One region of the Stenotrophomonas sp. PS02300 genome, then DNA from elsewhere that is predicted to be linked to it. Evidence: riboswitches for the same ligand, from Rfam matches in the RefSeq annotation. Region 1 holds a riboswitch; the other holds the start of a gene.

The links. A riboswitch is a leader RNA that binds a small molecule or an ion and turns the genes downstream of it on or off. The one in region 1 is predicted to bind cobalamin.
Positions count from the first base shown of each region.
Region 2: another riboswitch for cobalamin. It lies ahead of metE (5-methyltetrahydropteroyltriglutamate--homocysteine S-methyltransferase); the one in region 1 lies ahead of btuB (TonB-dependent vitamin B12 receptor).

Region 1 is NZ_JASCOP010000166.1:669-6,853, forward strand. Features, by position in the region: gene QMX79_RS19045 (NAD(P)H-binding protein) at 1-194, opposite strand, end outside; gene QMX79_RS19050 (LysR family transcriptional regulator) at 292-1,194, shown strand; gene gph (phosphoglycolate phosphatase) at 1,281-1,931, shown strand; gene btuB (TonB-dependent vitamin B12 receptor) at 2,058-3,899, opposite strand; cobalamin riboswitch at 4,020-4,244, opposite strand; gene QMX79_RS19065 (histidine phosphatase family protein) at 4,340-4,936, shown strand; gene QMX79_RS19070 (TfoX/Sxy family protein) at 5,056-5,421, opposite strand; gene QMX79_RS19075 (GAF domain-containing protein) at 5,418-5,900, opposite strand; partial or broken gene bioD (ATP-dependent dethiobiotin synthetase BioD) at 5,987-6,185, shown strand, end outside.
Region 2 is NZ_JASCOP010000144.1:713-8,826, forward strand. Features, by position in the region: gene metE (5-methyltetrahydropteroyltriglutamate--homocysteine S-methyltransferase) at 1-1,680, opposite strand, end outside; cobalamin riboswitch at 1,894-2,125, opposite strand; gene QMX79_RS18195 (HigA family addiction module antitoxin) at 2,171-2,467, opposite strand; gene QMX79_RS18200 (hypothetical protein) at 2,600-3,379, shown strand; gene QMX79_RS18205 (sigma-70 family RNA polymerase sigma factor) at 3,450-4,019, shown strand; gene QMX79_RS18210 (anti-sigma factor) at 4,016-4,783, shown strand; gene QMX79_RS18215 (acyl-CoA desaturase) at 4,941-5,837, shown strand; gene QMX79_RS18220 (FAD-dependent oxidoreductase) at 5,839-7,119, shown strand; gene QMX79_RS18225 (DUF1365 domain-containing protein) at 7,116-7,883, shown strand; partial or broken gene QMX79_RS18230 (class I SAM-dependent methyltransferase) at 7,880-8,114, shown strand, end outside.

The sequences.
Region 1 (6,185 bases):
TGGTGGCCGGCGATCACGGCGGCCAGGGCGTCGGTGTCGTCGAGGGCGGCGACGGCGAGCTGGGCGCCATCGAGTTCGGCCGGCAGGCCGCTGTCGCGGCGGACGATGGCGGTGACCTGGTGGCCGCGGGCCAGGGCCTGGCGGGTGATTTCACGGCCGATGTTGCCGGTGGCACCGATGAGGGCGATCTTCATGGGGCAGGGTCCGTTGAGGGAGGAAGGCCAGCATATGCGCCTGAAAGCGGACGAAAAACCGCGTATAACGGCCTAATTTGTTGCGCGGATCGATCAAATGGACCGGCTGACGGCGATGCATGTGTTCGTGGAGGTGGCCGAGCGCGGCAGCCTGACCGCTGCGGCGGAGGCGTTGGACATGTCGCGGGCGATGGTGACGCGGTACCTGGCGGAGGTGGAAACGTGGCTGGGGGCGCGGCTGCTGCACCGGACCACGCGGCGGATCAGCCTGACCGGGCCGGGGGAGGCGGCGCTGCTGCGGTTCCGGCAGATACTGGCCATCGGGGATGAGCTGCAGGGCGAGGTGGCCAGCGACAACCCGGAGCCGCATGGGCTGTTGCGGGTGACGGCGAGTGTGTCGTTCGGGCAGCTGCACCTGGCGGCGGCGGTGGCGGAATTCGTGCGGCGGCACCCGCTGACGCGGGTGGAGCTGTTGCTGGTGGACCGGGTGGTGAACCTGGTGGAGGAGCGGGTGGATGTGGCGGTGCGGATTTCGCGGGCGATCGATCCGAGCCTGATCGCGCGGTGGCTGGCGCCGTGCCGGTCGGTGCTGTGCGCGGCGCCTTCGTACCTGGCTGAGCGGGGCACGCCGGCCAGTGCCGATGCGTTGGCGGGGCACAACTGTCTTACCCATCACTATGTGGGGAAGAGCGTGTGGCAGTTGCAGCGGCATGGGCGTGCGATTTCGGTGGCGGTGGGCGGCAACATCAGTGCCAATGAGGCATCGTTGTTGCTGGAGGCGGTGCGGGCGGGGGCGGGCATTGCGATGTTGCCGACGTACCAGATCGCGCCGCTGCTGCGTTCGGGTGAGCTGGTGGAGGTGTTGCCGGAGTACCAGGTGGAGGAGATGGGCATCCATGCGGTGTATGCGTCGCGGCGGCAGCTGCCGGCGTTGATGCGCAGCTTTTTGGATTTCCTGGTGGAGCGGTTTGCGGGGGAAGAGTTCCTCGCGCGGATCTGATCCCGCGCGGTGCCGGGCTGCACGCAGCCACGCAGGGCGTGGCTCTACAATCAGCATCCCCACATGTTGTAGAAGCGATCCTTCCCTTGACGTATCCCTACCCGCTGGTGATCTTTGATCTGGACGGCACGCTGGTCGACAGCGCGGCCGATATCGCCGAGGCGCTCAACCGCACGTTGGAAGACTGGCAGCTGCCGCGCGTGCCCGAAGCTACCGTGCTGACCTGGATCGGCGATGGCGTTCGCCGGCTGGTGGAGCAGGCGTTTACTGCGGCACGCAGTGACATCGACCTGGATCGGGTGATGCCCGGTTTCATGCGCCATTACGAGGAATGCCTGCTGCGCAGCCCGCGATTGTTCGACGGGGTGGTGCCGGCGTTGCAGGCGCTGCGCGAGCGCGAGGTGGTGATGGCGATCTGCACCAACAAGCCGTCGGCGATGGTGGCGCCGCTGTTGGCGCACCTGGGCGTGCAGGAGTTCTTCGCGATGGTGCTGGGTGGCGATTCACTGCCCGAGCGCAAGCCCAGCGGCGTGCCGCTGCGGCATATCGCCGAGGCGTTCAAGGTCGCGCCGGGTGACGCGTTGATGGTGGGTGATTCGATCACCGATTACCGCGCCGCGGTGGACGCGGGCATGCCGGTGGCGCTGGTCCGCTATGGGTATCCGCGTGGGTTGGATCTGGATACGGTGGACGCAGTGGCGGTGGTGGATGACCTGCGGGCGTTGCCGGGGTTGTAACGTGTGCCCCCACACGCGGTAGGGCACGCAGAGAACGGCAGGAGCCGTTCTCAACGTCGCAAGGCGACGGCCCGCAGGGTGACCGGCAGGACGCCGGTCATACCGTTGGTCGTGCCCCACGCCATGTCATTTCGGCTGGTAACGCACGCTCAGGCGGTACTCGCGGCCCGGCTGGTTGTACCAGGCCACCGTTTCATAGTCGCGGTCGAACACGTTGCTGACCCGGCCCAGCACCGACCAGTCGCGGCTGAGCGCGTATTCCAGGCGCAGGTCCAGCGTGCCGTAGCCGGCCAGGCGCACGCTGTTGTCGGCGTTGTCGTAACGCTTGCCGGCGCCGAACGCGGTGACGCCGGCGCGGAAGCCACCGAAGCGGCGGTCGATGTCCAGGCGCGCGGTGTCCTGCGCGCGGCGGGCGAGCCAGTTGTCGAACTGGGCGCTGCCGTCGGTGCGGTTGCGCGGGTCGGTGTGGCTCAGCTGCGCGCTGAGGTCGAACCCGGCCACGGTCAGCGAGCCGGTCAGCTCGGCGCCACGGATCCGTGCCTTTTCCACCTGCGACATCATGAAGGTGGTGGCGTCGTAGGTGATCAGGTCATCGATGCGGGTTTCATACACATCCAGGCCCCAGCGCCAGCTGTCGCCCTGCTGGGCGATGCCGAGGTTGGCACTTTTGGACTTCTCCGGGTCCAGCCCGGGCACGCCGCTCCACGGGTCGTACAGGTCGCTGAAGGTCGGTGCCTTGAACGCGGTGCCATAGCTGGCGTTGAGGCGGAAGCCGCCGCCCAGTTCCATGCCCCAGCCGAGGCTGCCGGTGGTGTGGTTGCCGAACTGTTCGTTGTCGTCGTTGCGCACGCTGGCCTGCAGGTGGTGCGCGCCGAAGCGGCCCTGGTACTGCACGAACACGCCGGTGTTGTCGCGGCTGTCGACCAGGTAACCCGCGCTGCTGCCGTCGAGGTTGTCCTGGCTCCAGTCGACGCCGGCGCTGAGCAGCTGGCCGTCGGCGAGGCCCACGTCGGCCTGCACCGAGGCGCTGTCGCGGTGGGTCTGCGCCGCACCGAGCCAGGTGTCGCCGTTGTAGTTGTCGGATTCGTTGTCGGCGCGGCCGACGTTGGCGGTCAGGGTGAAGCGCTCGCCCGGGGTGTAGCGGACCTTGCCGCCCAGCACCTGCTGCAGCGTCTCGGAGTAGTTGTAGTAGCCGTCGTAGTGGTTCTCGCCTTCGGCGCGCAGGGCGGTGCCTTCGACGCTGAGGGTGTCGGTCAGCGTGTAGCCGCCGCGCAGGCTCATCGATAGGTTGCGGTACCCGTCGCGGTCGGGTTCGTTGGCGCCGCAGCCGGCGAAGGTGACCGGATCACCGTTGCAGGAATTGATGCCGTCGGTGTGCTGGTAGGCGATGTCGGTGCCAAACCAGCCGCGCTTGCCGGTGCCACCGAAGCCGCCGCTGGCTTCGCGCAGGCCATTGCTGCCGCCGCCCAGCTGCAGGTGCGGGGCGAAGTCGCCGGCATTGCGGCGGGTGAAGATCTGGATCACGCCGCCGATCGCGTCCGCGCCATACAGGCTGGACTGCGGGCCGCGCACGATTTCCACGCGCTCGATCTGCGCCAGCGGCAGGTCCTGCAGCATGGCCAGGCCGAGGTCGCCGGTGTTGATGCGCACGCCATCGACCAGCACCAGGGTGTGGGCCGAGTTGGTGCCGCGCAGGAACAGCGAGCTCTGCTTGCCCAGCCCGCCGCTGTTGTTGAGGTTGATGCCGGCGCGGCCGCGCAGCAGGTCCTGCAGCGAGGGCGCCTGGCTGCGCTCGATCTCGGCGCGGTCGATCACCTGCGCCGGCGAGATGCTGTCCTGCAGGGCGATCGGGGTACGCGTGGCGGTGACCAGCACCTGGTCCAGTGCGGTGGCCTCGTCCTGTGCGGCGGCCACGAGGGGCAGCGCCGACAGCACGGCGAGGGAAAGAAGGCGGATCTGCAGCTTCATCGTTGACTCCAAACACCGCGCACGCCCGCGCGGCAAGGGTGGGGGAGGCGGTCAACGGAGGCAGGGACGGTGGGCGGGCGCAGGCACGGCGCCGCTTGCCGCCGCCATGCCCGCCGCATCGCAACCAGTCGTCTTCCAGGCCGGTCTCCGGGCTCGCGGGCCGATGGCGGACCATCGCACCAGGCGCCTTCCCATGCTTGCGCACAGTGGCATGTTGCCTGGCTTCCACGCTTACCGTTGCGGGGGCAGCGCCGGAATGGCAGCAGGCAGGACCTGTTGCGTCACCGGCTTCCCGTTTCAACCTGCCGGCTTGCGCCGCAGGTCACCTGAAAGTGCGCGCAGTGTAGAGCAAAGCCCGGCCGCCGGCGCAGTGCCAGGCCGGGGCGGTGCGACGCCACCGGTTAGAATGCGCCTCGCTTTTTGACGTGGTTGCAGTACCTATGATCCTGGACCTGATCCGGCACGCCGCCACCGGCCGCGACGACCACCTGGATGGACGCACCGATCCGCCGTTGGACGTGCAGGGCACCGATCTGATCTGCGCGCGCCATGCCGACCTGCAGTGGCAGCGCGTGCTGAGTTCACCGCGCCAGCGTGCGCTGGACACCGCCCATGCGCTGGCGCTGCCGCGCGGGCTGGAGGTGATCGCGGACGAGGAGTGGGAGGAGCTGGATTTCGGCGACTGGGATGGCCAGCCGCTGGAGGCGCTGCCGATGCACGCGCTGCAGGCATTCCACCTGGACCCGCATGCGAACCCGCCGCCGCATGGCGAAAGCTGGGGCCACTTCGAGCGCCGCATTGCGCGCGCATTGCATCGGTTGCTGGATGAGCCCGAGCCGGTGCCGACGCTGATCGTCAGCCATGGTGGCCCGCTGCGGATGGTGCTGTCGCAGGTGTGCGGGCTGCCGATGGCGATGTGCTGGGCGCTGCGCATCGACCACGGTACGCGGCTGCAGCTGCGGGTGGAGCGGGAAGAGGGCGAGCTGTGGGGCGAGCTGCTGGAGCTGCGTAGAGCCACGCCCTGCGTGGCTGACTGAACCTGGCACCGCGCGCAGCCACGCTACCAAGCGTGTTCCGTGGCGATGCGGCCAGCCACGGGCGCGTGGCGACGCGTTGGGCGAACTGGCGCCCGACGATCACTCGGCGCGGCGTGGCTCTACGTCCGGTCTTCGTTGTCCAATTCGAAGGGTGCTTCGTCGCCTTCGTCATCGTTGGCCACGGTGCGGTCATACACCGGGCCCGACGCCGGCGGCGCCTTCTTCAGCGGCTTGTCGGCGATGATCGCGTCGTATTCGGCCACCAGCTCGGCGCGGCGCGCTTCGGGCAGTTCCTGCCAGTGGCAGTCCTGCAGCGCGCCTTCGAGCGAATAGAGCAGGTTGAGGCTGGGTTTGAAGCCGGCGCGGCGTACCTTCACGAACGCGCCCACCGACCCGGCCGCGGCCAGGTCTTCGGCGGTGCGCAGACCGACCTGGCGCAGCCAGGCCGCGCTCTTGGGGCCGATGTTGCGCAGCTTGGTGCTCATCCCAGGGCCTCGACGAACACCGCGGCAATGGCTTCCAGCCCGGCCTGGTCGTCGGCATCAAAGCGGGCCAGCACCGGGCTGTCCAGGTCGAACACGCCGATCAGGGTGTCGCCGTGGACCAGCGGCACCACCAGTTCCGAGCGCGAGGCCGAATCGCAGGCGATATGGCCCGGGAACGCGTCCACGTCTTCGATGCGCTGGGTCACCCGCTGCGAGGCGGCCGCGCCGCACACGCCCTTGTCCAGCGGAATGCGCACGCAGGCCGGTAGGCCCTGGAACGGGCCGACCACCAGTTCGGTGCCGTCGAAGAGGTAGAAACCCACCCAGTTCAGCTGCGGCAGCGCGTGGTAGACCAGCGCGGACAGGTTGGCGGCATTGGCAATGCGGTCGCGTTCACCGTGCACCAGGGCGCGGGCCTGGGCCAGCAGCTGGCCGTACTGTTCCGGCTTGCTGCCGGTGAGCGTGGAAGTATCGAACATGGCCGCAGTCTAGCAAGCGCGGCCGTCAGCCGGACCCACCGGCGGCGGAACGCTGATAATGGGTGCCCCTGTTCATCGGTCCGGCCATGTCGTCCCCTGCCTTCCCTGCCGCGTTCTACGTCACCGGTACCGACACCGGTATCGGCAAGACCTTCAGCAGCTGCGCCCTGCTGCACGCGCTGCGCCAGCGCGGCCGCCGCGCGGTGGGCATGAAGCCGGTGGCCAGCGGCTGCGAGCAGACCGCCGAGGGGCTGCGCAACGAGGATGCCACCGCACTGCTGGCCG
Region 2 (8,114 bases), on a different contig from region 1:
CGGGCCGGTCAGCATGCCCTTCATGGGGCGGTCGGTGAGCGACTGTGCGTACTGCGACCAGCGCACGGTCATCGGCTGCGGGCGGGTCACATCGCCGTAGATCACCGGCGGCTTCACGCAGCGCGAGCCGTAGCTCTGCACCCAGCCGTTCTTGGTGAAGGCAAAGCCCTCGAGCTGTTCGCCGAAGTACTCCACCATGTCGTTGCGCTCGAACTCGCCGTGCACCAGCACGTCCAGCCCGATCTGCTCCTGGATGCGCACGCAGTGCTCGGTCTGGCTGGCCAGGAAGGCATCGTAGTCGGCGTCGGGCAGGGTGCCGGACTTGTTGCGGGCACGGGCTTCGCGCACTTCCAGGGTCTGCGGGAAGGAGCCAATGGTGGTGGTGGGGAAGCGCGGCAGCTTCAGGGCGGCAGCCTGGGCCAGGTGGCGCTGCGGGTAGCGGCTGTGGCGCTGCGCATCGGCCGGAATCAGTGCGGCCAGGCGTGCGGCCACGGCGGGGTTGTGCACGCGCGGGGATCGCTTGCGGGAGGCGATGCGCTCGCGCGAGAGCTCCAGCGCGGCTTCTGCGCGGGCGGGCACGTCGATCGCATCGGCAAGCACGCGCAGCTCTTCCAGCTTCTGCTTCGAGAACGCCAGCCAGCCGCGAAGTTCGTCGTCCAGCTTCTTCTCATGCGCCAGGTCCACCGGGCTGTGCAGCAGCGAACACGATGGCGCCAGCCACAGGAAGTCGCTGCCCAGCTGGCCGTGGGCGTAGCGGGCCAGCACCAGTGCGTTGTCCAGGTGGGTGCGCCAGATGTTGCGGCCGTTGACCAGCCCGGCCGAGAGCACACGGCCGGCGGGCAGGGCCTTGATCACCGCATCCAGCTGTTCGGGCGCGCGCACCAGGTCCACATGCAGGCCATCCACCGGCAGCGAGGCCGCCAGTTCCAGGTTGTCGTCCAACGCACCGAAATAGGTAGCCACCAGCACCTTGGGGCGGGCGGCGGTGGCCAGTACCGCATAGGCGTGTTCAAAGGCGGCACGCGCTTCCGGGCTGAGGTCCTGCACCAGCGCCGGCTCATCCAGCTGCACCCACTGCGCGCCGGCGGCCTGCAGCTGGCCCAGCAGCTGCAGGTACACCGGCAGCAGCGCATCCAGCAGGTCCAGCGCCGGACTGCCATCGGTGGTCTTGGACAGCAGCAGGAAAGTCACCGGCCCGATCAGCACCGGGCGGGTTTCGATGCCCAGCGCCTTGGCCTGGCGGTACTCGGCCAGCGGCTTGTCGCCGCGCAGCGCGAAGCCTTGGCCAGCCTGTAGTTCGGGCACCAGGTAGTGGTAGTTGGTGTCGAACCATTTGGTCATTTCCAGCGCGTGCAGGTCGAAGCCATCGCGCTGCAGCCCGCGGGCCATGGCGAAGTAGCCGGCCAGCGGATCGGCATCGGCCAGCGCGCGGTAGCGGGCCGGGATGGCATCGAACAGGAAGGCGGCATCCAGCACCTGGTCGTACAGGCTGAAGTCGTTGCTGGGCGGCACATCCACCCCGGCATCGCGCTGCAGCTGCCAGTGCGTGGTGCGCAGGGCGGTGGCGGTGTCCTGCAGCGCTTCGGCGCTGCTCTGGCCGGACCAGTACGCTTCCAGCGCGCGCTTGAGCTCGCGCTTGGCGCCGATACGGGGGAAACCCAGGTTGGTAACAGTGGTCATGGAACGTGTCCTCATTGCAGTAGCGGCATTGAGGAACGAAGGAACTGCGCGGCACCCACGCCATTGCTGCCGTGTCCGCCCCGCCAGCGACCTTCGCCCCCGCGGGCGAACCGGATGCCGTGAAGCGGACGCACGGGGGCAGCGCCACGCAGAACGCATGGCGGCAGGCCCCGGCAACCTCCCCGCGGACGTTCCAGGTCGAATCAGAGGACGGTCGTGTCCTCCGGCCGGGGCCGGTATTCGGGCTGATGGACACGGGCACGGGGCCCACCTACTTCCTGCCGCTTCCCAGGCGCTAGGCCCAGTGCTGTTGGCAGGTTTCGTTTCCACTCACCGCTGCGGGGCAGCTCCGGAATGGGTGCGCAAGGCACCGTCACCGGATTCCCGTTTAAACCCATCCCTTCATCTGCATGAAGAGATGGATACCTTCGGCGAGCACAAGGTAGGCCGAGTTGCGGCGGCGGTCAAGGGGAGGCAACGCGATCCGCGCTCAGGCGGCGGGCTGGTACGGTTCAATGCGGGCAAGCACGTCGGCCAACTCGTCGCGCGCCTTGGCTGCGTCGTACGACATCTGCAGGTTCATCCAGAAACCCTCGCTGGTACCGAAGAACCGCGCGAGCCGTAGTGCCGTGTCGGCCGTGATGCCCCGACGCCCGGCGATGATCTCGCTGATCCGCGTCTGTTTGACGTCGATCGACTTGGCCAGCCGGTACTGGGTCAATCCGAACGGGGTCAGGAATTCTTCCTGCAGGATCTCGCCGGGGTGCGGGTAAGGGATGGAGCGCATGGGAGCAGTCCCAAAGATCGTTGACCTGAATACTACCGTCTGACGGTAGTAGTTCAAATCGAAAGTATCTATCGGTGCATCCGCCAACCCACTTGCCGCGTATCTCTCCAGCAACCTCCCATGGAAACCGGCATGCGCCGCCTCCCCATCAGCTCGGCTGGACTGCTTCTGCTGCTGTGCCCGTTGCTGGCGCCTGCCCAAACCGTGCAGCGGCAGGAAGGGCGCGCCTTCGCTGCGGATGGCGGGGCCTTGCTCTACCTCGAGACCCACTGGCTGCAGGGGCCGCCGGAGGCGCTGTCACGGCTGGTGCTGTACCGCTGCGCCGATGGCCGGGCCTTCGCGCGCAAGTGGATGACGCCGCAGGGCAGCCCGCAGACGCCGGACTTCGCCCTGGAAGACGGCCGCGACGGGTACCAGGAAGGCGTGCGCGGCAATGGTGCGGCGCGCACGGTGTATGTGCGTGCCACTTCGGATGCCACCCCGGTCAGCCGCAAGTTGGAGGTGCCCTCCGGCGCGGTGGTTGATGCCGGCTTCGATGCGGCCGTGCGGCGGCATTGGGCAGACCTGCTCGAAGGGCAGCCCGTGGCATTCCAGTTCCTGCTGCCCAGTCGCCAGCGGCTGGTGCCGTTGAAGCTGCAGCGCACCGGCGCGCTCACCTGGAAAGGCCAGCCCGCACAGCAGCTGCAGATGAAGCTCGATGCGTGGTTCGGCTTCGCGGTGCCCGCGGTAACGCTCATCTATGCCAGCGCCGACCAGCGCCTGCTGCAGTTCACCGGCACCGGCAACGTGCGCGACCACAAAGGGCGCTACCCGCAGGTGCGCGTGGAGTTCCCCTCCCCGCCCGTAGCCGCTACCGCGGCCGAGCTTGCCACGGCGCGGGGGCAAGCATTGGTGAAGACATGCGACCCATGAATACCCCCTTGCAGCCGCCCTCAGGAGCAACGACCATGCAGGCTTGCTACCTGCCGACACCGAGCCTGCGATGCCTGAGCTGGATGCTTCCGATACCGCCGCGTCAGCACGCCTGGACGGGCTTCTGGTCCAGGTGGCCGAGGGCGACCGCCACGCGTTCGAGTCGGTCTACCAGCTGGCCTCGGGCCGGTTGTTCGCGATCTGCCTGCACACCCTGCGCGACCGCCGCGATGCCGAAGAGGTCCTGCAGGATGTCTTCACCACGGTCTGGCGCAAGGCCACCCAGTTCGATGCCACGCGGGCCTCGGCCATGACCTGGCTTTCGATGATGGCGCGCAACCGCGCGATCGACCGCCTGCGCTCGGCACCGCCGCGGCCGCTGGATGACCTGTCGGTGGCCGAAGAAATTCCCGATTTCGCGCCGCAGCCGGCGCAGGCGGCCGAGCATGCCTCCGACCGCGAGCGCCTGGATGATTGCCTGGATACCCTGGAACCGCGCCGCCGATCGCTGATCCGCAATGCGTTCCTGCACGGCGCCAGTTATGAAGAACTGGCCCGCCGCATCGGTTCGCCGCTGGGCTCGGTGAAGAGCTGGATCCGGCGCGGGCTGGGCCAACTGCGGGTGTGCCTCGAACGATGAACATCCGCGACCTTCACGAACTAGACGACGGCCAGCCGCCGAGCGCCGACATCCTGGCCGGCGAATACGTGCTGGGCGTGCACGACGCCGCCGAGCGCCTCAGGATCGAACACCGCATCGCCACCGACCCGGGCTTCGCCCGGCTGGTCGAGCAATGGCAGGTGCGGCTGGCCCCGCTGCTGGAAGAACTGGGCAGCGAAGCGGTACCGTCGCACCTGTGGCCGCGCATCCGCAGCGAGCTGGGCTGGCCGGCGGTGACCGCCGCGCCCAAGCTCTGGCAGCGCACCGGTTTCTGGCAGGGCATGACTGCCCTGGCGGCCGCGCTGGCACTGGTGGCGGTGTTCAACCGCCAGCCGCTGCCCACCGCACCGTCCACCCCGGTGGCCGTCACCCCGGCGCCGACCCCGGCCGAGCCGGAGCAGGCGACCAAGCCGGTCACCCCGCTGCTGCACGACGATGGCACGCCCGGCTGGCTGGCCTCGGTCGACAAGGCACAGGGCAAGGTGTTGATGGTGCCCGTCCCCGCACCGGCCGATTCGGCCGGGCGCGCACCGGAGCTGTGGCTGATTCCGGCCGGCGGTGCGCCGCGTTCGCTGGGCCTGGTATCGATCAACCGTGCCCACACCGTGGCGGTGCCCGATGCGCTGCGTGATGTGCTTGTGAACGGCTCGGTGCTGGCGATCACGCTGGAACCGTCCGGCGGCGCGCCGCAGGGCATTCCGACCGGCCCGATCATCGCCAAGGGCGACATCGCCAACCTGTAACGGCCACCCCTTCCGGAATTATTTTTCGGAAGGGGTGCATCCAAACGGCGCGAGCCTGCGTATCTCCTGATGAACCGCTCAGGAGACGCGCGACATGCTGTCCCGTTCCACCCCCGACCAACCCGCCCGCGCCCCGCGCGGCCGCTGGGCCACCGTGATGCGCTGGTTCGATACCGGCGCCGCCGCGCCGGCGGCCGAGGGCAGCGGCAACCGGGTGGACTGGCTGCGGGCGATTCCCTTCGTGGGCATGCACCTGGCCTGCCTGGCGGTGATATGGGTGGGGGTGTCGTGGGTGGCGGTGGGCGTGGCGCTGGCGCTGTACGCGGTGCGCATGTTCGCCATCACCGCGTTCTACCACCGCTACTTCGCCCACCGCACCTTCCGCACTTCGCGCGTGGTGCAGTTCGTGTTCGCGCTCATCGGCGCGGCCAGCGTGCAGCGCGGTCCGCTGTGGTGGGCCGCGCACCACCGCAACCACCACCGCCACACCGAAACCGCCGCCGACCCGCATTCGCCCACCGTGCATGGCTTCTGGTGGAGCCACATGGGGTGGTTCCTCACCACTGAGGGCTTCCGCACCGACTGGGCGCGCATTCCGGACCTGGCGAAGTACCCGGAGCTGCGCTGGCTGGACCGCTTCGACACGCTGGTGCCGGTGGCATTGGCCGGCGCGCTTTACGGGCTTGGCGCACTGCTGGAACACGCTGCGCCGGGCCTGGGCACCAGCGGCGGGCAGATGCTGGTGTGGGGCTTCTTCATTTCCACGGTGGTGCTGTTCCACGCCACGGTGACGATCAATTCGCTGGCACACCGCTTCGGCCGCCGCCGCTTCAATACCGGCGATGACAGCCGCAACAACCTGTGGCTGGCCCTGCTCACCTTCGGCGAAGGCTGGCACAACAACCACCATTTCTTCCCGGGCACGGTGCGCCAGGGCTTCTATTGGTGGGAAGTGGACATCACCTGGTACGGCCTGCGCGCGATGGCTGCGCTGCGCCTGGTGAGTGACCTCAAACCGGTGCCGGCCTGGGTGCTGGCCAAGGCGGAGCACTGACATGCGCATTGCCGTGATCGGATCGGGCATCGCCGGGCTGGCCAGCGCGTGGTGGCTGAGCCAGCGCCATGAAGTGACGCTGTTCGAGGCCAATGATTACCTCGGCGGCCACACCCACACCCAGATGGTGCAGGTGGATGGCCGCCTCCGCGCGGTGGATACCGGCTTCATCGTGTTCAACCCGCAGCACTACCCGTTGCTGACCGCGCTGTTCGAAGAACTCAACGTGGCTTCGCAGCCCACCACCATGAGCTTCTCGGTGCACAGCGAACGCAGTGGGCTGGAATACAACGCCACCACGCTGGATACCCTGTTCTGCCAGCGCCGCAACCTGCTGTCGCCGCGCTTCTGGGGGATGCTGGCAGACCTGCGCCGCTTCTATCGCGAGGCGCCTGCGCTGCTGCGCAGTGGGGAAGCGGGGCCGTCGCTGGGCGAGTACCTGAAGCAGGGCCGCTACGGCGAGGCCTTCATCCAGGAGCACCTGCTGCCGATGGCATCCGCGCTGTGGTCATCGCCAACCCAGGCCTTGGCCCACTTCCCGGCGCGCTACCTGGTGCAGTTCATGGCCAACCACCAGATGCTGCAGATGACCGGGCGCCCGGCGTGGCGGGTGGTGCAGGGCGGTTCGGCGCGCTACGTGGAGGCGATGCGGCGACGCTGGCGGGTACGCGAGCGGCTGGAATGCCGGGTGCTGGGCGTGGAGCGGCAGGAACACGGGGTACGCGTGCTCACCGCCGATGGGCTGGAAGGCTTCGACCAGATGGTGCTGGCCTGCCACAGCGACCAGGCACTTGCGCTGTTGTCCGATGCAGATCCCACCGAGCGCAGCGTGCTCGGCGCGATCCGCTACCAGCCCAACGAGGTGGTGCTGCATACCGATGCCAGCCTGCTGCCACGCAACCCCAAGGCGTGGGCGGAATGGAACGCACACGTGCCGCGCGACCCGTTGGCACCGTGCACGGTCAGCTACTGCATGAACCTGCTGCAGGGCATCGAGACGCCCACGCCGCTGGTGGTGACGCTCAACCGTACCGATGCGATTGCGCCGGAGAAGATCCTGCGCCGGATGCAGTACGCCCACCCGGTGCATGACCACGCCATGGTCCGCGCGCAGGGGCGCTGGGCGGAACTGCAGGGGCGCCGCCGCACCTGGTTTGCCGGCGCCTACTGGGGCTGGGGGTTCCACGAAGACGGCATCCGCAGCGCGCGCCGGGTGGTGGAGGCGCTGCAGTCGCTGGATGCCGAAGCCTACTGGCCGCTGTCGCAGGGTGTGCCGGCATGAGTGCCAGTGCGATCTATCGCGGCAGGATGCAGCACCGCAGGCATGCGCCGCAGCCGCACGCGTTCGACTACCCCATCGCGCAGCTGCTGATCGACCTGGATGAGCTGGACCACCTGTTTGACGGGCGCTGGTTCTGGTCGGTGAACCGCCGCAACCTGGCCGAGTTCCGCCGCAGCGATTACCTGGGCGCCGCGGACCAACCGCTGGCCGATGCGGTACGCGCACGCATCACCCAGGCGCTGGGCCATGCGCCCCTTGGGCCGGTGCGCATGCTCGCGCACCTGCGCCACGCCGGGCACATCTTCAACCCGGTCAGCTTCTACTACTGCTACGCCGCCGATGGCACCACGCTGGAGTGCATCGTGGCCGAGATCACCAACACGCCGTGGCAGGAGCGCCATGCCTACGTGCTGCCGGTGGCGCAGGCCGACGCGCACGGCCGCGCGCTGGCCTGGACCTTCGACAAGCAGTTCCACGTATCTCCGTTCCTGCCGATGGACTGCGAATACCGCTGGCGCTTCACCGCGCCGGGCGATGACCTGCACGTGCACATGCAGGTATGGCGCAACGGCGCGCGCCAGTTCGATGCCGACCTGGCCCTGCAGCGCCATCCCCTCACCGGCCCCGGCCTGGCCCGCGTGCTGCTGCGCCACCCGCTGATGACGGTGCAGGTGGTGGCGGCCATCCACTGGCAGGCGCTGCGGCTGTGGCTCAAGCGCACGCCCGTCCACGACCACCCTTCCATTGCTGGAAAGCACCCATGAATGACATGACCCGACCGCTTGCCCTGCCCGTGCCCAGCACGCTGGAAGCGTTCCTGCGCCGCCGCCTGCTGGCACAGCTGGCCCCGCTGCAGGGTGGGCGGCTGCAGCTGCGCGATGCGCTGGGCGATGTCTCCCTCGGCGATGCCGACGCACCGCTGCAGGTCACCGTGTGGGTCGACAACCCGGCCTTCTACCGCGCTGTTGGCGCGCAGGGCAGCGTGGGTGCCGGTG